One region of the Duganella sp. AC917 genome, then DNA from elsewhere that is predicted to be linked to it. Evidence: predicted binding sites of a transcription regulator. Region 1 holds the regulator's gene; each other region holds the start of a gene.
The links. The regulator sigma-54, encoded in region 1, starts transcription at its own class of promoters, with help from an activator protein. The targets are predictions, from matches to a motif close to TGGCANGNAANCTGCTTT.
Positions count from the first base shown of each region.

Region 2: pepA (flocculation-associated PEP-CTERM protein PepA) is a predicted target of sigma-54. The motif match lies at 7,290-7,307, and genes of this name have one in related genera.
Region 3: ACZ0BA_RS09340 (ammonium transporter) is a predicted target of sigma-54. The motif match lies at 2,138-2,155, and genes of this name have one in related genera.

Region 1 covers NZ_OZ409848.1:5,803,927-5,814,219, forward strand. Annotated here, with positions in the region: gene ACZ0BA_RS25400 (MOSC domain-containing protein) at 1-82, shown strand, start outside; gene ACZ0BA_RS25405 (GGDEF domain-containing protein) at 173-1,369, shown strand; gene ACZ0BA_RS25410 (cation:proton antiporter domain-containing protein) at 1,383-3,365, opposite strand; gene ACZ0BA_RS25415 (KpsF/GutQ family sugar-phosphate isomerase) at 3,494-4,492, shown strand; gene ACZ0BA_RS25420 (KdsC family phosphatase) at 4,492-5,022, shown strand; gene lptC (LPS export ABC transporter periplasmic protein LptC) at 5,035-5,628, shown strand; gene lptA (lipopolysaccharide transport periplasmic protein LptA) at 5,666-6,247, shown strand; gene lptB (LPS export ABC transporter ATP-binding protein) at 6,250-7,002, shown strand; gene ACZ0BA_RS25440 (RNA polymerase factor sigma-54) at 7,012-8,493, shown strand; gene hpf (ribosome hibernation-promoting factor, HPF/YfiA family) at 8,569-8,928, shown strand; gene ACZ0BA_RS25450 (enoyl-CoA hydratase/isomerase family protein) at 9,071-10,153, shown strand; gene rapZ (RNase adapter RapZ) at 10,170-10,293, opposite strand, start outside.
Region 2 covers NZ_OZ409848.1:2,013,625-2,023,917, reverse strand. Annotated here, with positions in the region: gene ACZ0BA_RS08815 (glycosyltransferase family 4 protein) at 1-642, shown strand, start outside; gene ACZ0BA_RS08810 (phenylacetate--CoA ligase family protein) at 639-2,075, shown strand; gene ACZ0BA_RS08805 (putative O-glycosylation ligase, exosortase A system-associated) at 2,072-3,379, shown strand; gene ACZ0BA_RS08800 (polysaccharide deacetylase family protein) at 3,376-4,395, shown strand; gene ACZ0BA_RS08795 (chemotaxis protein CheB) at 4,538-5,236, shown strand; gene ACZ0BA_RS08790 (nitroreductase family protein) at 5,288-6,349, opposite strand; gene pepA (flocculation-associated PEP-CTERM protein PepA) at 6,433-7,224, opposite strand; gene ACZ0BA_RS08780 (GNAT family N-acetyltransferase) at 7,410-8,147, opposite strand; gene prsT (XrtA/PEP-CTERM system TPR-repeat protein PrsT) at 8,411-10,293, shown strand, end outside.
Region 3 covers NZ_OZ409848.1:2,148,098-2,158,390, forward strand. Annotated here, with positions in the region: gene kbl (glycine C-acetyltransferase) at 1-92, opposite strand, end outside; gene ACZ0BA_RS09335 (helix-turn-helix domain-containing protein) at 284-859, shown strand; gene ACZ0BA_RS09340 (ammonium transporter) at 887-2,089, opposite strand; gene ACZ0BA_RS09345 (zinc-dependent metalloprotease) at 2,283-4,787, opposite strand; gene ACZ0BA_RS09350 (prolyl oligopeptidase family serine peptidase) at 4,784-6,994, opposite strand; gene ACZ0BA_RS09355 (DUF5694 domain-containing protein) at 7,159-8,238, opposite strand; gene ACZ0BA_RS09360 (putative bifunctional diguanylate cyclase/phosphodiesterase) at 8,363-10,293, opposite strand, start outside.

The sequences.
Region 1 (10,293 bases):
CGGCATGAACAGCATTTTGATCACCGGCGACGGCCAACGCGTGCGCGTCGGTCAGGAAATCGTCGTTACACTGGCGTTTTAATGCATTTGGGCGTCCTTTTGCATTCCCAACGGGCACAACTTGGCGTAATGTTGCAATGACATGAAAACCGGCTGAACAGTAAGGGCAACTATGACGCAAACCGCCACTGGCAAAGTAACGACGCCGACCGACCACGCAGCGCGCGCGAACGATCTGGCGGCCGAAAACCAGGCTTTGCGGGCACGCATGGCGTATCTGCTGGAACAGGCCGAACGCAACCACTCGATCATGACGCGCCACCAGGCGTTCGACCTGAATATCGTGGGCGCGGCCAACTTCCCCGAGCTGGTCGGCACCATCTTCCGGGTGCTGCCGGTGATCTCCGAGCTCGACAGTGTGACCTTGAGCCTGGTCGACGAGGGCGCCGACATCCGCGAGGTCATGCTCAAGCTCGACGTGGTGTTCGCCGATTTTCCCGATTTGATCTTCGTCGAGGAACTCGACGGCCTCGGTTTCGACCTCTGCCAGCGCGGGCCGGCCGCGCCGCCGCCCAAGCCGCTATTGGGCATGTACGACGCGCAGCGCCACGCGCGGGCGTTCCCGAACGCGCCGGCCGGGCTGCAAAGTGTGGCGCTGGTGCCGCTGCTGCGTAACAAACGCGTCATCGGCAGCCTGAACCTGGGCAGCCGCGATCCGACCCGCTTCACGCCCAGCCTGGGCACCGACTTCATCGAGCACATGGCGTCGATCATCGCAATCTGCCTTGAAAACGTCATCAGCAACGAGATGCTCAAGTACATCGGCCTGACCGACTCGCTGACCGGCGTCTACAACCGCCGCTACATCGACCGCCGGCTGCTCGAGGAGATCGCCCGCGCGCGGCGCCAGTCGTATCCGATCTCGTTCATGTACATCGACATCGACCATTTCAAGCGCGTCAACGACACTGTCGGCCACGGCGGCGGCGACGATGTGTTGCGCGAGGTGGCCGCGCGCATCAAGAACGAGCTGCGCGCCTCGGACGCGGTGGCGCGCTTCGGCGGCGAGGAGTTCGTCGTGCTGCTGATCGACGCCGACCTCGACAGCGCCGCCTTTGTGGCCGAGCGCATCCGCGCCAGCATCGCCGGCACCATGATCGCGCTGTCGCCGGAGCTGCAGTTGTCGGTGACGGTGTCGATCGGCGTGGCGTGTCTGAACCCGGGCGAGACCGAAGGCGACCCGCTGGCGGTGGCGCGCGCCTGGGTGGCCCAGGCCGACACCTTGCTGTACGCGGCCAAGGATGCCGGCCGCAACCGCGTGGTCAGCGTGCCGCCGGCGCCGGCACCCGCCCCCCTGCACCAGGATTGAGGCTGGCCGGCCGCTAGCGCAGCAGGCGGTTTTCCGCGCGGGTGACGGCGTCGGCACCGCCGCGCACCACCACCACGTCGCCGGCCTCGAGCACCGTGTCCGGCCTGGCGTCGACCCGCGTCTTGCCGCGCCGGATGGTGGTCACCTCGGCGCCCGATCCGGGCACGTCGATCTCGCCGAGCGCGCGGCCGACGGCGGTGGCGCCGCCGTCAAGCGTGACCGAGTGCAGGCGCTCGAGGTCCGCGTCCTCGCCGGCGTCGCTGACGCCGCGGAAGTAGCCGCGCAGCGAGGCGTAGCGCTCCTCGCGCGCGGCCTGCACCCGGTGCACCACGCGCCGCAACGGCACGCCCAGCATCACCAGCGCGTGCGAGGCCAGCATCAGGCTGCCTTCCATCAGTTCCGGCACCACCTCGGCCGCGCCGGCCGCCTTCAGCCGGTCGAGGTCGGTGTCGTCGTGCGAACGGACGATGACCGGCAACGTCGGCGCCAGCTCGTGCACCAGATGCAGCACCTTGAGCGCCGACGGCGTGCTGGCGTAGGTGATCACCACCGCGCTGGCACGGTAAATGCCGGCCGCGATCAGGCTTTCGCGCCGCGCGGCGTCGCCGTACGACACTTGGCGTCCGGCCGTCTGCGCCTCCTGTACCCGTTCGGGGTCGAGGTCGAGCGCGTGGTATTCGATGTTTTCCTCGCTCAGCAAGGTGGCCAGGCTCTGGCCGCTGCGCCCGAAACCGGCGACGATCACGTGCTTGCTGGTGGACATGGTGCGGCTGGCGATCTTGGTTAGCGCCAGCGATTGCATCATCCATTCGTTGCTCGACACCTTCATGACGATCTGGTCCGACTTGGCGATGATGAACGGCGCCACCAGCATCGACAGCACCATCGACGCCAGCACCACCTGGATGATGAACGGGTCCATCAGCTTGCTGCCGCCGGCCAGATTCAGCAGCACGAAGCCGAATTCGCCGGCCTGCGCCAGCGCCAGGCCGGTGCGGATCGAGACGCCGTCGGACGAGCCGAACAGCTTGGCCAGGCCGGCGATCAGCGCGAACTTGAGCAGCACCGGGCCACCCAGCAACACCAGCACCAGCCACCAGTTCTCCAGCACCAGGCGCACGTTGAGCAGCATGCCGATGGTGATGAAGAACAGTCCCAGCAGCACGTCGCGGAACGGTTTGATGTCCTCTTCCACCTGGTGCTTGTATTCGGTCTCGGAAATGAGCATGCCGGCCACGAAGGCGCCCAGCGCCAGCGACAGCCCGGCCTTTTCGGTGATCCACGCCGCGCCCAGCGTGATCAGCAGCAGGTTGAGCATGAACAGCTCCTGCGAGCGGCGCTTGACGACGATGGTGAACCAGCCGCGCATCAGCCGGTGGCCGACGAACAGCAGCAGCGCCAGTACGATGACCGCCTTGACGCCGGCCCAGGCCAGCGTTTCGACCAGCGCGTCGGGGCGCTGGCCCAGCGACGGGATCAGGATCAGCAGCGGCACCACGGCCAGATCCTGGAACAGCAGGATGCCGATGATCTTGCGGCCGTGTTCGCTTTCGAGCTCGAGCCGCTCGGTCAGCATCTTGACCACGATGGCGGTCGACGACATCGCCAGCGCGCCGCCCAGCGCGAACGAGGCTTGCCAGCTGATCTGGATGGAAGGGGGCAGCTGGGTGGCGATGGTCCAGCCGAACAGCATGGTGGCGCCTATGGTGCACACCACCTGCGCCATGCCGAGCCCGAAGACGATGCCGCGCATGGCCATCAGCTTGGGCAGCGAAAATTCAAGGCCGATGGAGAACATCAGGAACACTACGCCGAACTCGGCCAGTCCGTGGGTGGCCTCGCTTTGTTCGGCCCAGCCCAGCGCGTGGGGGCCGATCAGGATGCCGACGGCCAGGTAGCCGAGCATCGGCGGCAGGTGCATCATGCGGAAAGCCACCACGCCCAACACGGCGCTGCCGAGCAGTATCAGGGTTAATTCCAGGGGTGAAAACGTCATTTCAACATAGCCGGTAAAATAATATTTAGTTGTTTGTCGCCAAGGCCGGGCGTTATGTTTTGACTGGCAAGTTTTTTGCTTTCCCAATTCGGCTATACTTGGGTATGAGTGTAACCCATGAAAAAACAATGCTGAAAGCTTTTGACGCAAATATGGCCGGGCACGCATTGCGGCTCGCCCGTGAAACGTTGCAAAACGAGGCGGACGCCATCGCCGCGCTCAACGCCCGCCTGGGCGACGACGACAGCGTCGTGCGCGCCATTGCCCTGTTGCTAAACTGCAAGGGCAGGGTGGTGGTGTCGGGCATCGGCAAGTCGGGCCACATCGCCCGCAAGATCGCCGCGACCCTGGCCTCGACCGGCACGCCGGCGCTATTCGTGCACCCGGCCGAAGCGGCCCACGGCGACCTCGGCATGGTCACCGCCGACGACGCCTTCATTGCCATTTCGTATTCCGGCGAGAGCGCCGAACTGATGACCATCTTGCCGGTGGTAAAGCGCATGGGCAGCAAAGTCATCGCGATGACCGGCAAGCCGGGCTCGAGCCTGGCCGTGATCGCCGATGTCCACCTGAACGTGGCCGTGGCCAAGGAAGCCTGCCCGATGAACCTGGCGCCGACGACCTCGACCACGGTGACGCTGGCGCTGGGCGACGCGCTAGCCGTCGCGCTGCTGGACCTGCGCGGTTTCCGCGAAGAAGATTTCGCGCGCTCCCATCCGGGCGGCGCGCTGGGCCGGCGCCTGTTGACGCACGTGCGCGATGTCATGCGCAGCGGCGACGACGTGCCGAAGGTCGGCGCCGACGTCAAACTGACGGACGCGCTGCTGGAAATTACGCAAAAGGGCATGGGCATGACCGCCATCGTCGACGCCGGCGGCAAGCCGATCGGCGTGTTCACCGACGGCGACCTGCGCCGCATGATCGAGAAGGTCCAGGACTTCACGAAGGTGGTGATCCGCGACGTCATGCATCCGAATCCGCGCAGCATCTCGCCGGAAAAACTGGCGGTCGACGCCGTGGCCGTGATGGAGCAATTCCGCATCAATCAGATGCTGGTGACCGACGCCGACGGCAAGCTGGTCGGCGCGCTGCACATCCACGACCTGACCCGTGCAAAGGTAATCTGATGACCGAGCTGACTTATGTGGAACGCGCCGCGCGCGTCAAACTGATGATCTTCGACGTCGACGGCGTGCTCACCGACGGCAGCCTGCATTACGGCGCCGAGGGCGAAGCGTTGAAGACCTTTAACGTATATGACGGCCTGGGCATCAAGCTGCTGCAGGAGTCCGGCGTGCAAACGGCCATCATCAGCGCGCGCGTGTCGCCGCAGGTGGCCAGGCGCGCCGCCGACCTGGGCATCGGCTTTGTGCATCAGGGCGGGCACGACAAGCTGACGCCGTTCAACGCGCTGCTGGGAAAAACCGGGCTGACGGCAGAACAGGTCGGCTTCATCGGCGACGACGTCGTCGACCTGCCGATCCTGACGCGGGTCGGTTTCGCGGTGGCGGTGCCGGGCGGGCGCAAGGAAGTGATCGAGCGCGCGCATCACGTGACGGTGGCGCAGGGCGGGCGCGGCGCGGTGCGCGAAGTGTGCGAACTGCTGCTGCACGCGCAAGGCACGTACGAGCGCGTGCTGGCGCAGTTCATGGTGTGACGGAGTGTAATCATGCGTAAAAGAACAGCACATCGCTGGCAGCTGACGCTGACGATGATCATCGGCGTGTTTGTCGCCGTCGGCAGCTTTTGGCTGGTGCAGGTGGTCAACCAGTCCGGCCAGGAGCAGCAGGCGGACCAGTTCCTCAACGAGCCGGATTACATCATCGACCGCTTCAGCCTGGTGCGCATGACCAAGGAAGGCAAGCCGGCGTACATCATTTCCGGCGACAAGCTGACCCACCGGCCGGTCGACGACTCGTCCGATATCGACAAGCCGTTCCTGAACAGCCTGGCGACCCAGCAGCCGCCGATGACGATCCACGCCGACACCGCGCGGGTCGACCAGAACAACACGCGCGTCACGCTCAACGGCAACGTCGACGTGGTGCGGCCGGGCTCGCCCAAGGCCGAGGCGATGCGTCTGCAGACCAGCACCTTGACGGTGTTCCCGGACGAGGAACGGATGGAAACCAAGGCGCCGGTGGAGATGAAACTGGGCAGCACGACCTCCAGCGGCACCGGCATGAAAACCAATAACGCGACGCGCCAGCTGCAACTGGGCGGACGCGGAACGATCACGATACCGCCCAAGGCGCCTCGTTAATTAATACAAGCTAGACAGAGATATGAAGGACACGACGATGAAGAAACTGAATTTGAAGGCGATGCTGTCGGCGGCGGCGCTGCTGCTGGCCGCCATCGGCCCGGCCCATGCCGAAAAAGCCGACTCCAACAAGCCGACCCAGGTGACCTTCGACAACCTCGACGCCGACGACGTCAAGCAGATCAAGACCTTCACCGGCAACGTCGTGCTGACGCGCGGCACCTTGCTGATGAAGTCGCCCAAGGCGGTCGTCACCGAAGACCCGGAAGGCTATCAGTTCGTGGTGCTGACCGGCGGCGCCGGCGTGCAGGCGACGTTCCGCCAAAAGCTCGATGGCGCCGGCGACCAGTGGGTCGAAGGCCGCGCCGATCGCATCGAATACGATGGCAAGACCGAACTGGTCAAACTGTTCTCGAAGGCCGAGATCAAGAAGCTCGAAGGCAGCAAGACCGCCAGCCAGGTCGACGGCGAGTTCATTTCGTACGACAGCCGCCGCGAATTCTTCGCTGTGAAAAACACCGCCAGCGGCGAGAGCAAACCCGGCGCCGGCCGCAGCACGATGGTGATCCAGCCGTCCGTCAAGGCGGCCCCGGCAACCAATCCAGCGGCGGGGAAATAAGCATGGAGCCAACATGCGGTAGCACCCTGATCGTACGCGGCCTGCAAAAGACCTACGGCAAGCGCCAGGTCGTGCATGACGTGTCGCTGCAAGTCGAGTGCGGCGAAGTGGTCGGCCTGCTCGGCCCCAACGGCGCCGGCAAGACCACGTCCTTTTACATGATCGTCGGCCTGGTGCCGTCGGACGCCGGCACCATCGACATCAGCGGCGTCGACATCTCCTCGCTGCCGATCCACCGCCGCGCTTCGCTCGGCTTGTCGTACCTGCCACAGGAAGCGTCGGTGTTCCGCAAGCTGACCGTGGAAGAGAATATCCGCGCCGTCCTCGAGATCCAGAAAGTGGACGGCAAGCCTTTATCCAAGGCTGCCATTGATGAACGGCTCAATACCCTGCTGGCCGATCTGCAAATCGAAAAGCTGCGCGAAAACCAGGCGCTGTCGCTGTCCGGCGGCGAGCGCCGCCGTGTGGAGATCGCCCGCGCGCTGGCCACCAACCCGCGTTTCGTGCTGCTGGACGAACCTTTCGCCGGGGTCGACCCGATTGCCGTGATTGAGATCCAGCGCATCGTGCGCTTCCTCAAGGAGCGCAATATCGGCGTCCTCATTACCGATCACAATGTGCGCGAGACGCTGGGCATTTGCGACCGCGCGTATATCATCAACCAGGGCTCGGTTCTGGCTTCAGGCCGGCCGGACGACATCATCGCCGACGAGTCGGTCCGCCGCGTGTACCTGGGTGAACATTTCAGAATGTAATAGCGCCCCATGAAACAGTCATTGCAACTGCGCACGTCGCAGCACCTCGCGCTGACACCTCAGCTGCAACAGTCGATCCGTCTGCTGCAGCTGTCCACGCTGGAGCTGCACCAGGAACTGGAGCAGCTGCTCACCGATAATCCCTTGCTCGAACGTCTGGACGATCCGCTCGACCGCTCGCTGCGGCTGCTGTCCGACGGCGCCATCAGCCAGCAGGCGCCATCCGGCGAGGCGCCGCCCGAAGGCCCGCCGAACCAGCAGGACGCGCCGGCCCCGGCCGACGCCGACAACTACGACGGCCCGGCCGCCGATACCGAAAGTACCAGCAGCGAAGCCGATGTCGACTGGAGCGACGCCGGCCGCAGCAAGGCGCCCGACGACGAGGACGCGCGCCCGCAACTGGAGGCCAACCACTGCACCCTGCGCGAGCACCTGATGGAGCAGATGCGCGTGACCGTGCTGGAGATGCGCGACCGCGCGCTGGTCGAGCTGATCATCGACGCGCTCGACGAGAACGGCTACCTGGAGGAGCCGCTCGAAGAAATCCACGCGCGCCTGCCGGAGGAACTGGAAGTCGACATCGACGAACTGCGCACGGCCTTGTCGATGCTGCAAAGCTTCGACCCGATGGGCGTGGGCGCGCGCAACGCCTCCGAGTGCCTGGCGCTGCAGATCAAGCGCCTGCCCGGCATCGCGCTGGTGACGCGGCGCATGGCGCTGACCATCGTCGAAAACCATCTGACGTGGTTCGCCCAGCGCGATTTCAACAAGCTGAAGAAGGCGCTCGTGTGCGACGACGAGGATCTGCGCGAGGCGCAAGCCGTCATCCGCCTGTGCAATCCGCATCCCGGTTCGGCGTTCGCCTCGGACGTGTCCGATTACGTGGTGCCGGACGTGATCGTCAAGAAGTCGCGCAGCGGCTGGCAGGTGAGCCTGAATAACGACGTCATGCCGCGCCTGCGGGTCAACGCCATGTACGCCAACCTGCTCAAACAGGGCAAGGGCGAGGGCGCAATGGGGGCCCAGCTGCAGGAGGCCAAGTGGCTGATCAAGAACATGCGCCAGCGCTTTGACACCATCCTGCGGGTAGCCCAGGCGATAGTAGAAAGACAAAAGAACTTTTTCTCGCACGGCGCCGTCGCCATGCGCCCCCTTGTGCTTCGCGAAATTGCTGATACACTGGGTTTACACGAGAGCACTATTTCTCGGGTAACGACTCAAAAGTACATGCTGACGCCGCACGGCATGTTTGAGTTGAAATATTTCTTTGGTAGCCACGTCGCCACCGAAGCGGGCGGTGAAGCAAGTTCGACGGCGATACGGGCACTCATTGTTCAATTGACAGGAGCTGAAGACCCTAAAAATCCTTTATCCGACAGTAAGATTGCGGACATGCTGGGGGAACAAGGCATGGTGATTGCGCGACGGACTGTTGCCAAATATCGCGAAGCGTTGAAAATCCCTCCCGTTAGTCTCCGCAAGTCTTTGTAGTGACTTGGTCACTGTGCGCCCGGCCGCAATGGGCGCGGCACTGACCGTAAGCGACATTTATCTTTAGGAGCGTGTATGAATCTGACCATCAGTGGACATCATCTCGAAGTGACCGCGGCCATCCGCGAATACGTGCAGAACAAACTGGAACGTGTCACTCGTCACTTCGATCAAGTTATTGATATTGCTGTCATCCTGACTGTAGATAACCTTAAAGAGAAATCAAAACGGCAAAAGGCTGAAATCAACCTGCGCATGTCGGGTAAGACCGTCTACGTGGAAAGCCTGTCGCAAGACCTGTACGCCGCCATCGACACCCTGGTCGACAAGCTTGACCGTCAGGTCATGAAGTACAAATCCAAAGTTCAGCAGCACGGCCACGATGCGATCAAGCATCTCCCGGATAGCTACGAACCCGCTGCCGCCGCCCTATAACAACGGCCTCCGGCACCATCCAACAAAGGGCGCAAGGGCGCCCTTTTTTGTGTCCGCGATTTGTGTCCGGCTGCGATCTGGTGAAAATAATTTATCCCGTTTCGGCGGTAGAATGGCTTTTTTATCACGCGACGGCGGCATCATGAGCGAATTGGTCCACACCAGCATCATCAACGGCACCGGCTTTATCACGCTGGACCGGCCCAAGGCGTTGAACTCCCTGTCTTTGGTAATGCTGCGCGCCATCACGGCGGCGCTGCTGACTTGGCGTGACGACTCGGATGTCGAAGCCGTGGTCATCCGCAGCAGCAGCGAAAAGGCCTTCTGCGCCGGCGGCGACATCCGCTTCTTTTACGAGGCCGGCCGCGCCACGCCGCAAGCGGGCAGCGCGCTGATCGAAGATTTCTTCACCGAGGAGTATGCGCTCAATCATCTGGTGCACAGCTATCCCAAACCCTACATCGCGCTGATGGACGGCGTGGTCATGGGCGGCGGCATGGGCATCGCGCAGAGCGGGCCGGACAGCCGGGTGCGGATCGTCACCGAGCGCACGAAGATGGCGATGCCCGAGGTGAATATCGGCCTGTTCCCGGATGTGGGCGGCAGCTATTTCCTGTCGCGGGCGCCGGGCGGGCTGGGGCGCTATCTGGGCGTGACCGGCGTGACGATCGGCGCCGCCGATGCGCTGTATGCGGGACTGGCCGATCACTATGTGCCGTCCGACGAACTGGAGGTGCTGTACGCGATTCTGGAGGCTACCCCGGGCGCGGAGCTGGTCGAGGCGATCGCGGCCTTCGCCGAGCCGTTCAGGGGCGATGCCGGGGCAAGCAAGCTGGAGGCTGAGCGCGCGGCCATCGACCGTCACTTCGGCGCGGGGTCGGTGCCGGCGATCGTTGCGTCGCTGGAGTCGGACGCGAGCCCGTTCGCGCTTGAAACTGTGCGCACGATGGCGAGCCGGTCGCCGCTGATGATGTGCGTGACGCACGAGTTGATCGCACGCGGCGCGGCGCTGGAGATGGCCGGCTGCCTGCGCATGGAACGCGCGCTGGTGCGGCGCGTGTTTGAGCATGGCGAGGTCATCGAAGGCGTGCGCGCGCTGGTCATCGACAAGGACAACGCGCCGAAATGGAATCCGCCGTCGTTGGAGGCTGTGACGGGGGAAATGGTGCAGCGGCTATTCGAACCGGTGTGGCCGGACTATGCCCACCCGCTGCGACACCTTTAACCGTCCTCGCCGGACGCTACTGCTCGCGATGGCGCAATACCACGCGTTCGTTCGGATGGAAATACGCGGCCAGTTTCTCCGCCATGTACACCGACCGGTGCTGGCCGCCGGTACAACCCAGCGCCACCGTCAGATAACTC
Region 2 (10,293 bases), 3.8 Mb from region 1:
GTGCCCAATGTGATCAACCTGGAACGCTTCGGCGCCGCGCAAGCCCGCGCCACGTCTGCGGGCGGCAGGGCGCCGTCGGTGCTGGTGGCGCGCCACCTGGAACCGATCTACGACAACCAGACCGCGTTGCGCGCTTTCGCGCTGCTGGCGGCGCGCTATCCGGCGGCGCAGCTGGTGATCGCCGGCAGCGGGCCGGAGGCCGACATGCTGGCCGCGCTGGCGGACCATCTGGGCATCGCGCAGGCGGTGCGCTTCACCGGCCGGATCGACAACTCGGCGATGGCGGCGCTGTACCGGGACGCCGACATCATGCTCAATCCCAGCCTGGTCGACAACATGCCCAACTCGGTGCTGGAGGCGCTGGCCGGTGGCGTGGCGGTGGTCAGCACCGACGTCGGCGGCGTGCCGTATCTGGTCGAGCATCGCCGCAGCGCCTTGCTGGTGCCGCCGCAAAACCCGCAGGCGATGGCCGAGGCCATGTTCCTGCTGCTCGGCGAGCCGGATCTGAAGGAACGCCTGCGCCAGGCCGGCCTGCAGCTGGCCGACCAGTACACGTGGGCGCAGGTGCGTCCGCGCCTGTTGCAGGTCTATCGCTCGGTGATCGAAAAAGCCAATAACGCTGGCGGCGGGAGCAAAGCATGAACACTGTCCTTGACACTGATACCAAACAGGATACCGGCGTGCCGCTGGCGCCGCGCAGTCTTTACACGGCGGTCGTTTCGCGGGTGTTGTTTCCGCTGCAGGAGCAATTCAAGCGCCACACCACGGTGAGCGTGCGCCGCCGCATGGACGCTACCGAGTATTGGGCGCTCGAGCGCTTGGAGAAACTGCGCCTGGAACGTCTGCGGCGCCTGCTGCTGCGGGCGCAGACGCAGGTGCCGTATTACCGCGCCTTGTTTTCCGAAATAGGCTTCGACGCCCGCCGGGATGTCGGCTCGCTCGAGGCGCTGGCGCGGCTGCCGCTGCTGGACAAGGCTTTGATACGCCGCCACAGCGCCGACCTGCGCGCAGCCGACGCGGGCGACCTGGCGCGCTTCAACACCGGCGGCTCCAGCGGCGAGCCGTTGATCTTCTATATCGGCAAAGAGCGTGTCAGCCATGACGTCGCCGCGAAATGGCGCGCCACCCGCTGGTGGGACGTGGATATCGGCGACCCGGAGATCGTGGTCTGGGGCTCGCCGATCGAATTGGGCGCGCAGGATCGCGCCCGCGCCATGCGCGACCGCGTGATGCGCACCATGCTGTTGCCGGCGTTCGAGATGTCGGAGGCGAACCTGGACGCCTTTGTCGCGCGCATCCGCGCGCGGCGCCCGCGCATGCTGTTCGGCTATCCGTCGGCGCTGTCGCACATCGCCCGCCACGCCGAGCGGCGCGGCCAGCGCATGGACGATTTGGGCATCCGTGTCGCCTTTGTTACTTCCGAGCGGCTCTACGAAGAGCAGCGCGAGCAGATCTCGCGCATCTTCGGCTGCGCGGTGGCCAACGGCTACGGCGGGCGCGACGCCGGCTTCATCGCCCACCAGTGCCCGCACGGCGGGATGCATATCACGGCCGAGGATATCATCGTCGAAATCGTCGATGCCGATGGCCGGCCGCTGCCGGCCGGCGCCACCGGCGAGATCGTCGTCACCCACCTCGCCAGCGGCGATTTTCCGTTTATCCGCTACCGCACCGGCGACGTCGGCGCGCTGTCGACCCGCCCGTGCAGTTGTGGGCGCAGCCTGCCGCTGCTCGAGGAGATACAAGGACGCAGCACCGATTTCCTGGTGGCGGCCGACGGCACCGTCATGCACGGCCTGGCGCTGGTGTACATCCTGCGCGACATCGAAGGCATGAAGGCCTTCAAGATCATCCAGGAGTCGCTGTTGTCAACGCGCGTGCAGGTGGCGCTCGACACCCCGCTCGACGCCGCGTTGACCGCGCACATCACGCGCGGCGTTCGGGCGCGGCTCGGCGCCCAGGTCGAGGTGAGTGTCGAGCGGGTGGACGCCATCGCGCCGGAAGCCTCCGGCAAATTCCGCTACGTGGTCAGCAAGGTCGACGCCGCGCGCAACTATGGAGCCGGGACGCCATGAGGGATTTGCTGGTCACCTTGCTGGTGTTCGGGTCGCTGCCGTTCATTTTCAAGCGGCCGCCGTTCGGCGTTGTCATGTGGGTCTGGATCAGTGTCATGAATCCCCATTCACAAGGCTGGGGTTTCGCCCGCACGTTCCCGTTCGCGGCGGTGATCGCGGCCGCCATCGTTGCCGGCATGGTGCTGCATAAGGATAAATACCGGCTGCCGGCCCATCCGATCACCGTGGTGTTCCTGGCCTTTATGGGCTGGATGAGCGTGACGTCGCTGTTCTCGATCCACGGCGTCGATGTCGTCACCACGCAATGGATCAAGGTGTACAAGATCTTCGGCATGACGGCGGTGGTGATGATGCTGGTGCGCACGCGCCAGGAGATCGAATGGCTGGTGTGGACAGTGGTGGTGTCGCTGGGATTCTACGGCGTCAAGGGCGGTATTTTCACGCTTCGCAACGGCGGCAATTTCCGCGTGTGGGGGCCGGAGGGCACTTTCATCGACGGCAATAACGAGGTGGCGCTGGCCCTGGTGGTTGTCATTCCGCTCATGTATTACCTGATCGGCAACGTGCCGAAACGCTGGGCCAAAGGCGCGCTGGTCGCTTCGATGCTGTTGTGCGCGCTGGCGTCGCTGGGTTCGTATTCGCGCGGCGCCGCGCTGGCGATCGCGGCGATGACCACCGTGCTGTGGCTGAAAAGCCAGAACAAGGTGCCGCTGGGCGTGTTGCTGGCGATGGCCGTGCCGTTCCTGGTGTTGCTGATGCCGTCGCAATGGCACGAGCGCATCGACACCATCAACACCTATGAGGAGGATACCTCGGCCATGGGGCGCATCAACGCCTGGCGCATGGCGTTCAACCTCGCCAGCGACCGTCTGCTGGGCGGCGGCTTCGAGATCTACGACGGCCAGGTGTTTGCCCGCTACGCGCCGATTCCGACGGACGTACATGCGGCCCACAGCATCTATTTCCAGGTGCTGGGCGAGCATGGCTGGGTGGGGCTGGCGCTGTATCTGGCGCTGGGCGTGATGATCTGGCGCACCGGCAGCGCCATCGTGCGCCAGGCCAGGGGCGTACCGGAGCTCGAGTGGACGATCCGGCTGGCCACGATGCTGCAGGTGAGCCTGGTGGGTTTTGCCGTCGGCGGGGCGTTCCTCAGCCTGGCTTATTTCGACGTGCCCTACCTGATCATGACCGCCATGGTGGCGACCCGGATACTGGTGGCGCGCCAGGCCACTCCACAGCGCCGGGCGGCGGCGCAGCCTGCGGAACGGAACGCCGACGTAGACGCCGGCGTGGCGCACACATGAGCGCGAGCGTCGACATCGCCGTGCAGTCGCCGCCGTCCGCGCGCAGCGTCTGGCCGACGAGGCCGTTGTTGCGCCTGCTGTCGCCCGGCGGCCGGCGTGGCCTGAGCATCATGATTTATCACCGGGTGCTGGCCGCGCCCGATCCCTTGTTCCCGGGCGAGATAGACCGCGCGGCGTTCGGTGCACAGCTGGCCTTGCTCAAGTCGTCGTTCAATGTGCTTGCGCTGGAGGACGCCGTGCGCCTGATGCGGGCCGGCCAATTGCCGCCGCGCGCGGCCTGCATCACCTTCGACGATGGCTACGCCGACAACGCGGTGGAAGCGCTGCCCATCCTGCAGCGATTCGGCCTGCCGGCGACGTTCTTCGTCGCCACCGGCTTTCTCGACGGCGGCCGCATGTGGAACGATACGGTGATCGAGCTGGTGCGCAAGGCGCCCGGGGCGCTGTTCGACGCCCGCACGGCGGGACTGGGACAGCTATCGCTGGACGGCATCGCAGCGCGGCGGGGCGCCATCGGCACCCTGATCGGCCACCTTAAGTACCTGCCAATGGAGCAGCGGCTGGCCATGGTCGAGCGCCTGGCCGGCGAGGCGGACTACGCCTTGGCCCGGGATCTGATGATGACCGGCGGGCAGGTGCGCCAACTGCACGCGGCCGGCATGGGCATCGGCGCGCACACCGTCAATCATCCGATCCTGACTGCGGTTCCTGCGCGCTTGGCCGGCGACGAGATCGCGGCCGGCAAGCAGCGGCTGGAGACGCTGGTCGGGGCGCCGGTGCCGCTGTTCGCCTATCCGAACGGCAAGCCAAATGTCGATTATCACGCCGAACATGTCGGCATTGTGCGCGAACTGGGTTTCGAGGGCGCTGTCTCGACCGCCTGGGGTGGCCGCGTCTGCGACCTGTACCAGCTGCCGCGTTTTACGCCCTGGGATCTGGGCGCGCCGCGTTTTCAGTTGCGCTTGGCGATGAATCTGGCGCGGCGGGCGCAAACCGCCGGCTCTTCGCCAGCATAAGAGGGACAGCGTACAGAAAAAAACCCCGTTCCCACCCACACTGATGACTTAGGCCATTTGAACGACTTTTTGGTATAATTTCATTGAGTTACGGCAATTTCCGAGCGCTTTTTGTGCCGTCAACCGCTGGCCAAGGAGAACGATGATGGAACGGGTAGTGGTGGTCGGCGCCTCCGCAGGGGGTATTCCGGCACTGGAGGCGATATGCGCGGAGCTGCCTTCGGATTTTGCCGCGCCCATGCTCATCGTCATGCACGTCGGCCACCAAGGCAATGAACTCCTCGAAGTCCTGGCTAAACGCTGCCGTCTGCCGGTATCGTACGCCATCGACGGTCAATATGCCGATGCCGGCGTCATTCTGGTCGCCGCGCCGGGGCGCAATCTCACCATCGTCAACGACCATGGCAAGGTGCGCGTCAAATTGACCGACAGCGCCAATCCCAATCTGATGGCGCCCGCAATCAATCCCCTGTTTACGACAGCGGCCACCGAATTCGGCGAACGGGTGGTCGGCACGGTGTTGTCGGGTTTCCTGGACGACGGCACCGAAGGACTGCGCGCAATCAAGGCCGCAGGCGGTACGGCGATCGCGCAGGAGCCTGCCGACGCGCTGTGTCCCGACATGCCGGCCAACGCGATCCGTCAGGTGGGGGTCGATTCGATTCTGCATGCCAGCGCCATCGGTCCGGTGTTGGCGGCGCTGGCCGTCACGCCTGCCGGGCTTCCAGCCGTAGCGGCGCATGGCGCGCTGTCGCCCGGCAGGGTGCCGGGGCGACAAGGCCAGGAAATCGAACTCGGCAACCCGGGACTGCTGGCGTCCGGCGCCAAGCAACCGGGCTAGAGCAACCCCAGCCGGGACGCAAGCCAGCGTGCTGCGGCAGGGCGTCGGTCGCTAGCCGCTGACCACCGACACCTCGGCGAGCCCCAGCCGTCGCGAGCGCACCGCCGGTTTCTTCGGATATCCCACACGCAACACCATATACAGCGTCACTCCCGGCGCGAGCTCGGCCCGGGTCGCGCTTTCCAGCGCCATGGCCTCGGCGCGTACATTGTCCGGGACGGTGCCATCCTTCAGCCGGAAAATCTGGTCGGGCACCACATAATAGGGTTGTACCGCCAAGCCGGCCGCGTTGAGCCGGGTCCACGCCCGCATCAGCAGTTGGCCGGCGTCGAGCGCGCCCTGGCGACCATCGGCGCCGGTGACCAGCAGCAGTCCCGGGCCCTTGCGCACCAGGTCGGCCTCGATCGAGGCGAATACCTTGTAAATGCCAATACGGTTGAGCATGGCCATGCGTGGCCAGCTGCGCGTATAGGACAGCATCGACTTGGCGCCGGGCGGCAGGAAAAAGGTGGCGACATCGAGGCCGTCGCCGCGCGCCGCCTCGGCCTCGGTCATCCTGAGGCTGGCGTCGAGCGCAATATGCGCAAGCCGGTTGCGGAAGCGCAAGGACGATCCCTCGCGCACAAGGCCGGCCCAGCGCTGAATCGACGGCGGATCGACCAGCAAGCGGCAGCGCGCCTCGCCCTGCGCCAGCGCGGCCATGTTCGCGACAATTTCATCTGGAAGAGGCTGGTCCGCATACGGCAGGCGGTTGGTGTGGCGCTGGAATAGCGGGTGGGCGCGCCAGTCGGCGGGTGCGGTGCTCGGCACGGCGGCGTCGATGCGACAGCGGAACACGCAATCCTTGTCGTCGTCCGGAGGGAACAGGGCGGCCTGGTACAGCTGGCAGCCGGTGGCCTCGGCCATCCGCGTCACATTCTCGATGACGCCGCCGAAGGCCAGCAAGGTGGCGGGACTGTCGATGCCAAACGTGCCCTCGTTGTCATGCTCCACGAAAAAAAGGCGCAACGTCGCGCCGTCCCAGCGGAAGCGCCAGGGTTGCATGTTGTCCGCAGAGGCCGCCCAGCGGGCCGCCTCCAGCAGGCATTCGATCACTTGGTTGTTGACACTCATCTGAGGGGCTGGGCTCCAAGGGATGCGGCGGACCGGGCCGCCTGGTTAATGCGGCGGCGCGCCAGGCGCCACCGCCGGGTACATCACGCCTGACGACGGCGGTTGACGACGTGCACGCCAAGCAGCGCCAAGCCCAGCAGTGCCAGCGAACCTGGTTCCGGAACCCGGTTGAAGTCGCTGATACCGTTCGAGTTGATGGCGACCAGACCGTTCGGTCCGAACACCGGAGCCTGGGTGGTGTTGTTGAAGGCGTTGAACATCAAATCATAGAACGGCATTGGATCGACGAAGAACAGCGCGCCCTGTGGCGTCAGGTTGAACGTGGTGTTGCCGTTCAGCGCGGCGCCGAGCAGCGAGTTGAACGACGAGATGCCAGTCACCAGCGAGCCCGAGGCGAGCGGGATGTCGCCCACCTTGCCGTCGATCGAGTATTCGCTGCCGAGCGTAGCCTGATGGAAGACGTTGGTGTTGCCCGGATCGGCGTACATCGTAAAGTTCAGTTCCGTCAGCGTGTTGATGCTGTTGGCCTGGTTGATGACGCCGGACGTGGTGACGTCTTTCAGCGAGAACTCCAGATAGATGCCGTAGTTGAAGTTCAGCCCGGTGATGTTCGCACCGAGGTTGGCGCCGTTGTACCCAAAGCCGCTGTAGCTGATGTAGCCAACCGCCTCGTGGGTGTTGCCGATCGTATGCAGCAGTTGCGACGACACGCCGTTCAAGGAATCGGCCTTGATCGGTCCGACCGGGCCGTTGAGCCCCAAGGCCGCCGGATTGATACTGAATTCCGGCGATGCCTGGGCCGACGCCATGCCAAGTGTCAGCGCGATGCCCGCAGCGAGCAGCGACAGGCTTTTGCTAAAGTTTAAGTTTTTCATTGATGCTCCCCTGATTGAATTGCCTCGTTGTTGCACGTAACCGTGAGATCCGGTCTAGTGTCAGATAAGCATGATTCGGGCCAGTACTTTAGTTCACAAATACCTTGTTTGAAATCAATGAGTTGCATGCACAGAGCGTTTGACGGAAATCAAAACTGTAAAGAAAATCGACACTTTTCTCGACCTTAGTTGATGTCGCGCAGACGATTGACGATACCAGCTTCCTCACGCGGCGAGAAAAACAATGGATACAGCGAGCGCTCGCCTGGTGTGGCCTCCTTGCCCTTGCCGCCCCAGAGTTCGGTCTGTTCGCTCATGTAGGCGAAGCTCACCCATAGCAAACAAGCCGGCGCGTCCACGCGGGGATTGCTTTTCGGTTCGCCCAGTTGCTTGAAGCCGAGCATTTGCTGGTAGAAGCGGCGGTGGCGCGGATTCACTTCGATGAACAAATCGGAGCAGCCGTGTACGTCGCGGCCGTACATGATGCCGAGGTTGAACAACGACGCCATCAGCGCTTGCGATTGCACGGTCGGATCGAAGGCCAGCTTGGTCAGTTCGCACACCTTGGAACCGCGTGCGCGGAAGGCGTCGATTTCGTCCTTGAAGATCTGGTCGGCCAGGATGCCCATCGGCGAATCGAGTCCCAGCGTGAGCGTGCCGACCACCTCGCCCTTGTGGGTGGACGTCAGCGTCACGCGGTTGGGGTCGTCCGACAGCGTGTGCGTGCCGTACCCGCGCCACGTGTACATTTTGTTGATCAGGACGCTGGCCTTGTTGCGGCCTTCGGGCGTGTCCACCATACGCAAGCCGAACACTTTTTCGTCGATCAGCAGTTCCACCGCATTGCTGGGCACCTCGTCCGAAATGTCGGCCATACCCTGGGACAGCACGGCGGCGTTGCCGTCGTTTTGGGACGAAGTCATGTGCTCCTCCTGTAGTGGACGCCCGCCATAGTTGGCGGCACAGGCCGCTCTCCGGGGCATTCGTTATAATATTGATCATCATATGCCAATCTAGCGAACTGGACAATATATGCGCCGCGACAAACCGGTTCACACAATCGTGGTCCGCCCCGACTGTGACCATTTCCACCACGTTTGATGCATTTATTTTAACTTTCCACGCGAGTTCAGCGGTATAGTCTCGATGCTATCTTTTTTACATCGAATTCGCGAGGGAAGTGCGTATGTCTATCTTGGCCCGGAAAAACCGTCGAACCGGCGCAGTCGCCGGCGCCTGCGTGCTGCTTGCCGCGTTTGCCGGCTGCGCCCGGCAACCCAGCGCGGACGAGCTGATCGCCGAAGCGCGCCAGATGCAACAAAAGCGCGACCACAACGGCGCCATCATCCAGCTGAAAAACGCGCTGCAGCTAAACGCCGGCAACGCCGAAGCGCGCCTGCTGCTGGCCGGCGCTTACAACGATGCGGGCGACCCGGTGTCGGCCGAAAAAGAGGTGCGCAAGGCGCTCAGCCTGGGACTGGCCGCGCAAAAGGCGATGCCGGTGCTCGCCGAGGCGCTGCTGCGACAAGGAAAATATGCCGACGTGCTGAAGGAGACGGCAACGGCCGACGCGCCCGGCCCCGACCTGCTGATCTACCAGGGGCGGGCCCATCTGGGTCTGGGCCAGCTGCCGGCGGCGCGCCAGCGGTTCGAGGCCGCGTTGCGGGCCCGGCCCAAGGACGCCGGCGCCACGACCGGCCTGGCCCAGGCGGCAGCGCTAGCGCGCGACATGGAGGGGGCGGACCGCTACGCCGCGCAAGCCGTGGCCGACAACCCGCGCGACATGGACGCGTGGAAGGTCAAGGGCAGTCTCGAACGCGTGCAGGGCCGCGTCGAGGATGCGGAACGGTCGTACGACAGCGCCCAGCGGATCGATCCCGCCGATGCCGACGTCCACCTGCAAAAGACCTATCTGTACATCGACGCGAACAAGTTCGACGAGGCCGCGCGCGAACTGGAGCAGTACAAGAAAGTGGCCAAAGGCAGCTTGCTGCTGCCCTACACGCAGGCACTGCTGGCCTACAAGCGGGGCGATGCGGCTGCCGCGCTCGAACCGCTGCAGCAAGTGTTGAAGGTGGCGCCGGACCACATGCCGGCGCTGCTGCTGGCCGGCGCGGTCCAGTTCAAGCTGGGGGCGATCGCCCAGGCCGAGCTGCATCTTGCCAAATACCTCGAGCACGACCCGGACAATCTGGGCGCGCGCAAGCTGCTGGTATCGACCTTGTTGCAGGCCAAGCGCCCGCAAGACGCGATGGTGGCGCTGGCGCCGGCGTTGAAAGATCCCGCGCCGGACGCCTATGTGCTGGCGCTGGCGGCGGAAGCGGCCATGCAGAGCAACGACTTCGCCAAGGCCGGCACCTATTACGAGCGCGCCAACGCGCTGGCGCCGGACAAGGCGGCGTTGCGCACCTCGCTCGGCTTGAGCTTGCTCGGCGCCGGAGACCAGCAACGTGCCATGGCCGAGTTCGAGCGCGCCAGCGCGCTCGACGCCGGCTACCTGCCCGCCGGCCTGGCGCTGGTCCGCACCGCGCTCGGCCTCAAGCGCTACGACGTGGCGCTGGATGCCGCGCGGAAGCTGGCGCAGGCCCATCCCGACAACGCCGACGTCACCTATCTGATCGGCTCGGCCCAGATGGGCAAACGCGACCCGGTCGCGGCCCGTGCCAGTTTTGAGCGGTCGCAACGGCAGCGGCCGGGCTACTATGTGCCGGTGGCCGCCCTGGCGGTGCTCGACACCGAGGAAGGCAAACCGGACGCGGCGCGCGCGCGCCTGGTCGCCTTCCTCGAGCAGGATAAAAAGAATATGGACGCGATGACCGCGCTGTCGGCGCTGGCGGCCACGCGCGGCGATGCGGCCGAGGCCACGTCCTGGCTGGAAAAATCGGTGGCCGCCAATCCCGACGCCGTCTATCCGGCCCTGCGCCTGGCGACCGACCACCTGAACCGGCGCCAGTACGAGCGCGGCCTGACCCTGGCGCGCAAGACCAGCGCCGCCCACCCGGGCAATATCGACGCGCTCGATGTCCTTGGCCAGGCCCAACTGGTCTCCGGCAAACCGGTCGACGCGGT
Region 3 (10,293 bases), 3.7 Mb from region 1:
ACGCGTTCCGGCTTGTACAGGCCCTGATCGCGCAATTGATCCAGGTTTTGCTGCAGGCCGCTGAAGAAGGTGCTTTTTGCTTGGTCGCTCATGATGGTCCTTGTATGTGGTACGATTTCAGCAGATTTTCACTGCGTTATGAGAAATCCGTTATGTCGAACTCAAATTCAATATATCGAATCTTACAGAGAACCAGTGAACTGCGCAAGACGGAAGCATGCGGTTCTGACCGCGTTTTTCCGACAGATTTACTTAGAATTTAGCCCATCCGCCGAATAAAACAATGAAAACACCTGTTTCGACGAACGCACCACCCGAGGTCGGCGCAGCGCTGCAACGCTTGCGCCTTGCGCGCGGCCTCACGCTGGAAGACCTGTCGCGCATTGCCGGGGTCTCCAAATCGATGCTGTCGCAGATCGAACGCGAGAAGGCCAATCCGACCATCGCGATCACCTGGCGGCTATCGAACGCGCTGGGGGTGCAGATCGGCGAACTGCTGGCGACGGCGGAGAAGGAAGCCGAAACCATTCGCGTGCTGGACGCCCACGAAACCCCCACCCTGCCCGGCAACCACGCCGGCTACGTGCTGCGCATCCTCGGGCCGATGGAGCTGGCAGGTAAGTATGAATGGTATGAGCTAACCTTGTCGCCCGGTGGCGAGCTGGCGTCGCAGGGACACGATCCGGGGGCGCAGGAGCATGTCACGCTGCTGCATGGATCGGTCGAGGTGGAAGTGGGGAATACCAAGAAGAAGGTGAAGCTGGGCGGCACGGCGCGCTACCCGGGCGACCAGCAGCACACGATACGCAACGTCGGCAAGACCGAGGCGAAGGCGCTGCTGGTGGTGATACACCGCTGACCCGGGCGGGCTAGCGGTGTAAGGCCGTTACCAGTTGGATTCCCGCTCCGGCGTGGAGCTGATGCGGTGAATGGCAAGATCGGCGCCCTGGAACTCGTCTTCGGGGTCGAGGCGCAGGCCCATCGTCGCCTTCAACACCCCGTAGATGGCGAAGCCGCCAGCCAACGCGATCGCCACGCCCAGCACCGTCCCGGCCAGCTGCGCGGCAAACGATACCCCGCCCATGCCGCCGAGCGCTTTCAATCCGAAGATGCCGGCCGCGATTCCGCCCCAGGCGCCGCACAGGCCATGCAACGGCCAGACGCCCAGCACATCGTCGATCTTCCACTTGTTCTGCGCCAGCGTGAACATCCACACAAAAATGGCGCCGGCGATGCCACCGGTGACCAGCGCGCCCATCGGATGCATCAGATCCGATCCCGCGCATACCGCCACCAGCCCCGCCAAAGGCCCGTTGTAAGCGAAGCCCGGATCGTTTTTACCCAGCAGCAGCGCAACCAGCGTGCCGCCGACCATCGCCATCAACGAGTTGACCGCCACCAAGCCATTCATCTTGTCGAGCGATTGCGCGCTCATGACGTTGAAGCCGAACCAGCCCACCGTCAATATCCACGCGCCCAGTGCCAGGAACGGAATCGACGATGGCGGGTGCGCGGCAATGGCACCGTTTTTCATATAGCGCCCGCGCCGCGCGCCAAGTAAGAGCACCGCCGGCAGCGCGATCCAGCCGCCCACCGCGTGCACCACCACCGAGCCGGCGAAGTCGTGGAACTCGGCGCCGAACGCCTGCAGCAGCCACTCCTGAATCCCGAAACGGCGATTCCAGACTATCCCCTCGAAGAACGGATACACAAAGCCGACCAGCAGCGCGGTGGCGATCAGTTGCGGATGGAAGCGCGCCCGCTCGGCGATGCCGCCCGAGATGATGGCCGGGATGGCCGCCGCGAACGTCAGCAGGAAGAAGAACTTGACCAGCTCATAGCCGTTTTTGGCCGCCAGCACATCGGCCGAGGAGAAGAAATTGACGCCATAGGCGATACTGTAGCCGACGAAGAAGTAGGCGATGGTCGATACCGCGAAGTCCACCAGAATCTTGACCAGCGCATTGACTTGGTTCTTCTTGCGCACGGTGCCCAGCTCGAGGAACGCGAAGCCGGCGTGCATCGCCAAAATCATGATGGCGCCTAGCAAAATGAACAATGCATCGGCGCCGTCTTTATGTAAACCCATCAAAATCACTCCCCAAAATAATGCACGCGTTGAAAACCAATACGCTTATAAGCAATATTTGTTCCAGATTGGTGCAAATTTTAAGTCTATGATTTAACTGTATTTTGTTTTGAGGTCGATGTGCGCACTAAGAGCGTGCGCACCGCAAAATGGCATCATTTTGGTGCGCGCGCGGTTTCGATGTCGTCGCGCCTCAGATAGGTGCTCCCGGTGGAACCGGCGGCGGAGAGCGCAATTTGACACTGCGCGGGTCCTTCAGGTAAGCGGTGATCAATTCGGCGGCCTCCTTGCGACTGGTCGCCGTCACACCCATGCCCGGATTTATTTGCAGCCACTGCGCAAACTCACGCGCCGATTGCCTCACCTCGGCCGCGACGTTCGGATGCAGCTTGCCGCCATCCAGCAGATTGAGCACGCCGTCGACCAGCACCCAATTTGCCGCCAACTGGACCGCCTCGCCGCCAACCACCGATGCGGGCACCGGCTCGCGCTTCCACGTCTTTTGAAGCAGCAGCGAGAGCACGTCCTGCACGCCGGGCTGCTGGCCGTCGCGCGCATGCTGCCACGCGAGGCGATTCATGCGTTCCGGGTCGAGCAGGAAACCGGCCGATTGCGCGGCGCCCGCCTCGGCGATCGAGAAGGCATCGAACACGGACCCCATGCGGGTGGCGAAGTATTCGCGGCCGCGCTCATGTCCCATCGCCGGCGGTGTGAGGACATCGAGCACGCTGGCGGGTAGCGCCAGATACTCGGCCCGCAGACTGTCCGCCAGCCGGTTCAGCGCCTGGCGCTGCACCGCCGCCGGCGTGATCCTGACACCGGCCTTGCCATTGCCGGCTTTGACGTCGCCGCTGGTGGTGTAATCGAAATCGCCGCCGCCAATCAGGCGCGCCACCGCTTCGCCCTGGTAGCGCTGCAGCAGATACACCGGCACCAGGCGCGCTTCAAGCTCGCCGATCTGGCGCGCGTCCGGCAAAACGTCCGCCGAGAAGGTTTGCAGCGCGCGCCGGCGCACGTCGCCCAGCTGGTCCCAGGTCTTGATCGAGTCCGGGCCGAAGTCCCACAGCAGCCCGTCCGGGTGGCTGGCGCCCGGCGTGCGGTCGTCCTGGTCGCTGGAATACACCATTCCTGCAGCCCTGGCGTCGGCGCGCAGCCTGGCCAGTGCCGCCTGCTCCTGCGCGCCAGCGCCCAAATCGCCGTAGATGTATTTAACGATGTAGTCGTCCCACGGACCGACACCAACGCCATAGGCATCGGCCAGATCGACCTCCCCCTGCGCGTTGAGCTTCAAAATCGGATGCGGATAATCCATCACCGAGCCGTTGCCATTGCCAGTGCGGCTGGCGGCGAAGTTGTGCGCGAAACCGAGCGTGTGGCCGACTTCGTGCGCCGACAACTGGCGCAGGCGCGCCAATGCCATTTCCTCGGCCAGCTTGTGCTTGTCCGCCGGTGCGTTTTTGCCGTACGGCGCAAGCAGGCTTTCGGCGATCAGGATGTCCTGCCGCACGCGCTGCGATCCAAGGGTGACAGCGCCGCGAATGATCTCGCCGGTGCGTGGATCGGCCAGCGCGCTCCCGTACGACCAGCCACGCGTGGCGCGGTGCACCCAGTGGATCACGTTGTAGCGGATGTCCATGGCGTCGACGCCTTCCGGCAGCAGCTCGACACGGTAGGCGTCCTTGAAGCCGGCCTTTTCGAAAGCGCTGGCCCACCAAGAGGCACCTTGCAGCAGCGCGCTGCGCACCGGTTCCGGCGCGCCCCGGTCGACGTAGTACACGATCGGCTTTTTGACGGTGCTGACCGCCGCCGATGGATCGGTCTTTTCGAGCCGGTGCCGCACCTGCCAGTGCACGTCGATGCTGCTGGCGAGCGGCGTGGCGAAGTCGAAGTAGTTGACGTCGAAGCCGCCGGAGAACGGATGATAGGTGCGCGGCCGCCATCCCGTCTGGTCGTCGATACGCGGCAGGCGCACCATGCTGATACGCTGGCGCATCGACAGGCTGGCCGGGTCGGCGGCGACTTGTCGCACGTAGTCGGCCTGTCCCGGTCCGGCAAAGGTCAGCAGCGCTTCAAGTTCCACATTGTCCGGGAATGCCTTGGCCTGTTCGGCCAGCACCGCGCTGCGCGCAGGGTCGACCTGATAGGCGCCTTGTTTGGCGGCCGCCAGCCGCGTGGCGATGCCATGGCGGTCGGCCAGCAGGAAGCTGGAAAAGTCGACCAGGTGTGCGCCGCTTTCGCTGGCCAGGATGTCGCCCGACCACAGCACGGCGTTGGCGAACGACTCCTTGACGGCGGCCCGTTCGTCCTTGTCCGCCGAGGCCGCGATGTAGGCGGTATTGTCCTGCACGAGGAACAGCTTGGCCCCGTGCTTTTCGAAATGGACCATGCGCATGTCGCCGGGCTGGCCGCGATCGAGACCGACGTCGTTCGAGCCCAGTGCGTATGGCAGGGAACTCAGTAACAGGAACGGCTGCTCCAGCGACACCACCGACAGCAGCACCCTGCCCTTGGCATTGTCACGCCAGACGTCGATGAAGCCGGGTTGCGCCTGCAGGCCGCGCGTGGCATCCGCCAAGGATTTGGCGGATGCCTGCGCGGCAGCGGCGTTGTTCGATTGCGCCAGCACCGGCGCCACCGGCGCCGCGCCCAACATCAGGAGAGCGAGCAGCAGCGGCCCGGCGGCTGGCGCGGCCCTCATTGCGGACCCGCCGCCTTGTGTGCCGCCGCCGCCGGAGCCGGCGACGCGGTGGTTTGCACGGTCGGCGTCGCGCCGTCCATGTGCAGCGCGCGGCTCAGGAAGCCCCAGCGATCGGCCACCTCCTCGATCTGCTTGGTGGTCGGCTTGCCGGCGCCGTGGCCGGCCTTGGTGTCGATACGGATCAAAATGGGCGCGGCGCCCGCCTGGTCGGCCTGCGCGGTGGCGGCGAACTTGAAGCTGTGCGCCGGCACTACGCGGTCGTCATGGTCGGCCGTGGTGATCATCGTCGCCGGATAGCAGGTGCCTTTTTTCAGGTTGTGCAGCGGCGAGTACTTGACCAGCGCCTTGAACTCTTCGGCGTTGTCGGACGAGCCGTAGTCCGAAGTCCACGCCCAGCCGATGGTGAATTTATGGAAGCGCAGCATATCGAGCACGCCCACCTGCGGGATCGCGGCCGCGAACAATTCCGGCCGCTGCGTCATCGCCGCGCCGACCAGCAGGCCGCCGTTGCTGCCGCCGCCGATGGCCAGCTTGGCCGGCGAGGTGACCTTGTGCGCGATCAGCCATTCGGCGGCGCCGATGAAGTCGTCGAACACATTCTGCTTTTGCAGCTTGGTGCCCGCTTCGTGCCACGATTCGCCGTATTCGCCACCGCCGCGCAAATTGGCCATGACATAGACGCCGCCCATCTCCAGCCACGCCAGGTTGGCCACCGAAAACGCCGGCGTCAGCGACACGTTGAAACCGCCGTACCCATACAGGTAGGTCGGATTGGCGCCATCCAGCTTCAGGCCCTTCCTGGCGACGATGAACATCGGCACCTTGGTGCCGTCACGGCTGGTGAAGAATTCCTGGCGGGTCTCGAAGCCCGCCGGATCGAAGTCCACCTTCGGCTGGCGGTACACGCTGCTCTTATTGGCTTTCAGGTCATAGCGATAAATCGTGGTCGGCGTGGTGAAGCTGGTGTACGAGTAGAAGGTCTCGGTATCGGCACGTTTGCCGCTGAAGCCACCGGCGGTGCCGAGGCCGGGCAGCTCGATATCGTGGAGCGGTTTGCCTTTCAGATCGAACACCTTGACCAGGCTATGCGCATCGCTCAGGTAGTCCACCAGCAGTTGATTGTTGACGACGGACGCCGACACCAGCGTGTTGGAGCTTTCCGGTACGATCTGCTTCCAGTTCAGCACCGCCGGCTTGCGCGTGTCGATGCTGACGATGCGCCCGCGCGGCGCGTTGCGCTCCGTGTGGAACCAGAACACCGGTCCGTCGTTGCCGACGAAGTTGTAGACGGCGTCGAAGTCCTCGAGCAAGCCGACGACCTTGGAATCCTTGCGGCTCAAGTCCTTGTAGAACACGCGGTTCTTGTTCTCGGTGCCCTGCGAAGCGGTGATGATCAGGAAGCGGCCATCCTGCGTCACGTCGGCGCTGAAGCCCCAGTCCTTGTGGTCCGGACGGTCGTAGACCAGTGCGTCCGCGCTTTGCGGCGTGCCCAGTTTGTGGAAGTACAGCTTCTGGAAGTAGTTGACGTCGGCCAGTTTGGTCGCTTCCTTCGGCTCGTCGTAGCGGCTGTAGAAGAAGCCGGAGCCGTCGTGCAGCCACGCGGTATTGGAGAACTTGACCCACTTGATATGGTCTTCGACATCCTTGCCGCTGTCGATGTCGCGCACCTTGATCTCGTTCCAGTCGGAGCCCGATGCGGCGGTGCTGTAGGCGAGGTATTTGCCGTTGGGGCTCACCGCCAATCCCGCCAGCGCCACGGTGCCATCGGCGGCCAGCGTGTTCGGGTCGAGCAGCATGCGCGGCACGTCGGCCAGCGTCTTCATCGTGTAAAGCACCGACTGGTTTTGCAGGCCGTCGTTACGGCTGTAAAAATAGCGCCCGCCTTCCTTGAACGGCACGCTGAAACGCTCGAAGTTCCACAGCTTGGTCAGGCGTGTCTTGATCGCCTCGCGACCTGGGATCTGCGACAGATAGCCTTGCGTAAGCTTGTTCTGGGCGTCGACCCAGTCCTTGGTGTCGGCGCTGTTGGCGTCCTCCAGCCAGCGGTATGGATCGGCCACTTTGACGCCGTGGTAATCGTCGGTCTGGTCGACCGTGCGGGTGGTTGGGTAGGTCAGGCCGGCGCCGACGTTGGCGCAGGTTTGCGCCATGGCGCCTTGTGCCAGCAGGACGGTGGCCGCCAGTGCGGCGCGTTTCAATTGCTTCATGCGTGGTTCCGTGGGTCGTGATTGATTTGGAACGGCGGGCACGCGACCTTCGGGCCACGGCGCCGCCGGAGTTCAATGGCGCCCGTTCCACGACGGGCCACCGTACCGATGATAGCGTGCTTTGTGACAAATAAGCAACGTTAGCCGAGCGATCTCATCGTGTTTTATTCGGCGCGCAGCACGCGGTCCGTTGGGACGATGCGCACGTCGTGCATTTGATCGAGGTAGGCTTCGAGATAAGCTTTATGGGACGCGCCGACCACCACCAGCATGCGCACACCGGGGCGCGCGCTCATCGCGTCGCGAATGTTGGAGGCCATGCGCAGGTTGCGCGTTTCCCAGTAAGCGACGTAGCCGCGCCCGTAGCGCGGCAGCGATGGCTCCTCGAGCGCCGCGCCGAAATCACTGCGGAAGGCCTGCTCCGGATAGCCGGCGTCATTGTAGGCGCGGTACATGGCCAGCACATCGCCGGGCGCATTGAGCCGGCCTTCCAGATCCTTCGACTGCCGTGCGCGCGCAGCCGTGTAAGGGTTATCCCAAGCCTTGGAAATCGCCTCGCCGGCGGCTTTTTCATCTTCGTCGGGACCATCGGCCGTGTGGTCGTCCATTGCATAGACGCGCTCGAGGCCACTGCGCGCGGCCACCACGGCGGCGATCCGGTAGCTCTCATCGCGGCGCTGCGTCAAGCCATTCAACAGCGTCGCCAGGCTGTCCGGCAGGCCGTCGCCGGCGCGCCGTTCTTCGCCGGGCAACCGCAACCACTGCACCAGCGCCGACGCGCGCTCGCCACCGGCCAGCAACAAGGCCGCCAGCTTGCGCCGCTGCGCCGGCGATGGCGCCGCCGGCCACGCCGCCAGCATGCGTTCGGCTTGGGCATTCGCTTCCGCCACACTCAGGCCGGTTGCGGCGGTGGCAGGAGCAGGATCCCAGCAATAGGTCTTCACCGAGTCCGCATAGCGCTGCGGATAGCTGCGTAGATAAGCGCACTGCATGCCGGACAGCGATTCGATGGCGACGGCTTGCGGCTTCCACTCCGTGAGCCGGTCGGTCAACAAGCCAAACCTGGCCAGCTCGATGGACTTGTCCATCTGTGACAGATGGGGAGACCCAAGCACCATCACCTCGTTGGGCTGACCGGTTTTCAGCTTGTGCGCAGCCGGCGAAAACGAAGGCGTGGACTCCGCGGCAAACACCGTCGCGTGGCAGGCGACGGCGATTAAAGCGGTCGTAAATAGACGGTGCATACAGGCTCCTGAAGTGGGGTTCGGGCAGTGTATGCGACAGCCGGCGCCGCAAGGGAGGCGCTTGCGACGTACGGTAAAAACGCTTGTCTGAAATGCAAATAACGGCGATAGAACGGCGTTGCGTTCAGATGAAAACGGGGTTGGGCGCCACCGACGCGGCCGGAGCCTGCCACTTTTCCAGGAATGCGATCATCTGGTCCCCGGGGATCGGGCGGCTCATGAAATAGCCCTGCCCCTGGTCGCAACCCAGGTCGGCCAGCAGGCGCCAGACGGCCTCGCTCTCGATGCCTTCGGCCACCACGCGCAGGCCCATGTTGTGACCCAGGTCGATGGTCGAGCGGACGATTTTGGTGTCGCCTTCATCGTGCTCCATATTGAGCACGAAGGATTTGTCGATCTTCAGTTCATTGACCGGCAGCCGTTTCAGATACGCCAGCGACGAATAACCGGTGCCGAAATCGTCGATCGACAAATCGAAGCCCATGGCGCTGAGGCGCTCCAGCGTGGTTTGCGCGCGCACCGGATCGTCCATGATGGCGCTCTCGGTGATCTCCAGGCAGAACGATCCGGGAGACAGCTTGTGTCGCACCAGCAGATCGGCAAATTTGGCCGGCAGGTCCTGGTCCAGCAGGTCGCGCGTCGACAGGTTGACCGACACTTTCAATTGATGGCCCCGGGCTGCCAGTTCCTGGCACAGCTCCGCCGAGCGCTCCATCACCCAGCGCGTGAGCACGCGGATAAACCCTGTCTGCTCGGCGAACGGAATGAATTCGTCCGGGAAGACGTTGCCGCGCTCCGGATGCACCCAGCGCACCAGCGACTCCATGCCGACCACCTTGCCGGTATCGAGCATGATCTTCGGCTGCACGTGCAGGCGGAACTCGTTGCGTTCGATGGCGTTGCGCAGCTCCGTCAGCAGCGACAGGCTTTTTTCGCTGGATTTGTCCATCGCCGCGTCGTAGACCACGGCGCCGTCGTTGCGCTGCTTGGCCGCGTACATCGCCACCTCGGCCATGCTGAGCAGCGCTTCGCCGTCGCTGCCGTGGATCGGATAGCCGGCGATCCCCAGGCCGGCGCCGATATCGACCGTGTGCTCCTCGAGCGACAGCGGCATCTCCAGCGCCTGCAGGATGTCGGCCGCCACGCGCTGGGCCGCCTCGATGTCGGACGCCGGCAGCAGCACCGCGAATTCGTCGCCGCCCAGCCGCGCCACCTGCGCCGACGATTGCCGGCGGTTCGCCAGCAGCAGCTGCAGGCGCCCCGCCACCTGGCGCAGCAGCGCGTCGCCGAAGCTGTGGCCCATCACGTCGTTGACATGCTTGAAGCGGTCAAGGTCCATCATCAGCACGAACACCGCTTCCTCGCGCTTGCGGGCGTCCTCCATCGCGTCATTCAACAGCAGCAGGAACTGGGCGCGGTTGGGCAGATTGGTCAGCGTGTCCCAGTACGCGAGGCGGCGAATTTCCTGTTCGCGCTTGGCGATCCCCTCGCGCATCGAATCGAAGGCCTGGGCCAGCGCGCCGATTTCGTCTTCGCGGCTGGTGTCGATCTGGCCCTTGTAATCGCCCTGCTCCAGGCGCTTGGCGGTGTCGGCCAGCTCGCTGATCGGCTGGGCGATGCGCTTGGCGGTAAAGATGATGGCCAGCGCGGAGATGGCGATGCCGCCGACGGTGAGGAAGATCAGCCAGCGCTCCAGGCGCGCGTATTCGGCGGTGGCCTCGTCGATCGAGCGCGCCAGCAGCACGCTGGCGGTCTGACCGTTATCCTGGCCGATCGACATCAGGCGCGCGCTATAGCGGCCGGTTTCGACTTCGATGTCGAACGGCCCGGTGGGCGCCGCCGGCAAGGCCTGCAACTGGTCGACCACCGCCTGCGCGGAGCCGCCGACGTATGTGGAACCGGCCGACGTCCATTTGCCCCGCAAGTCGCGAGTCAGCACGGTCGCGTGCAGCGAGCTCACTTCGCGCATTTCGTTGGCCAACTGGCGGTCGATCGGGAAGGTCATCACAATCCAGCCGATGGTCACCGGCGCCTTGATCGGCATGACCACGATCT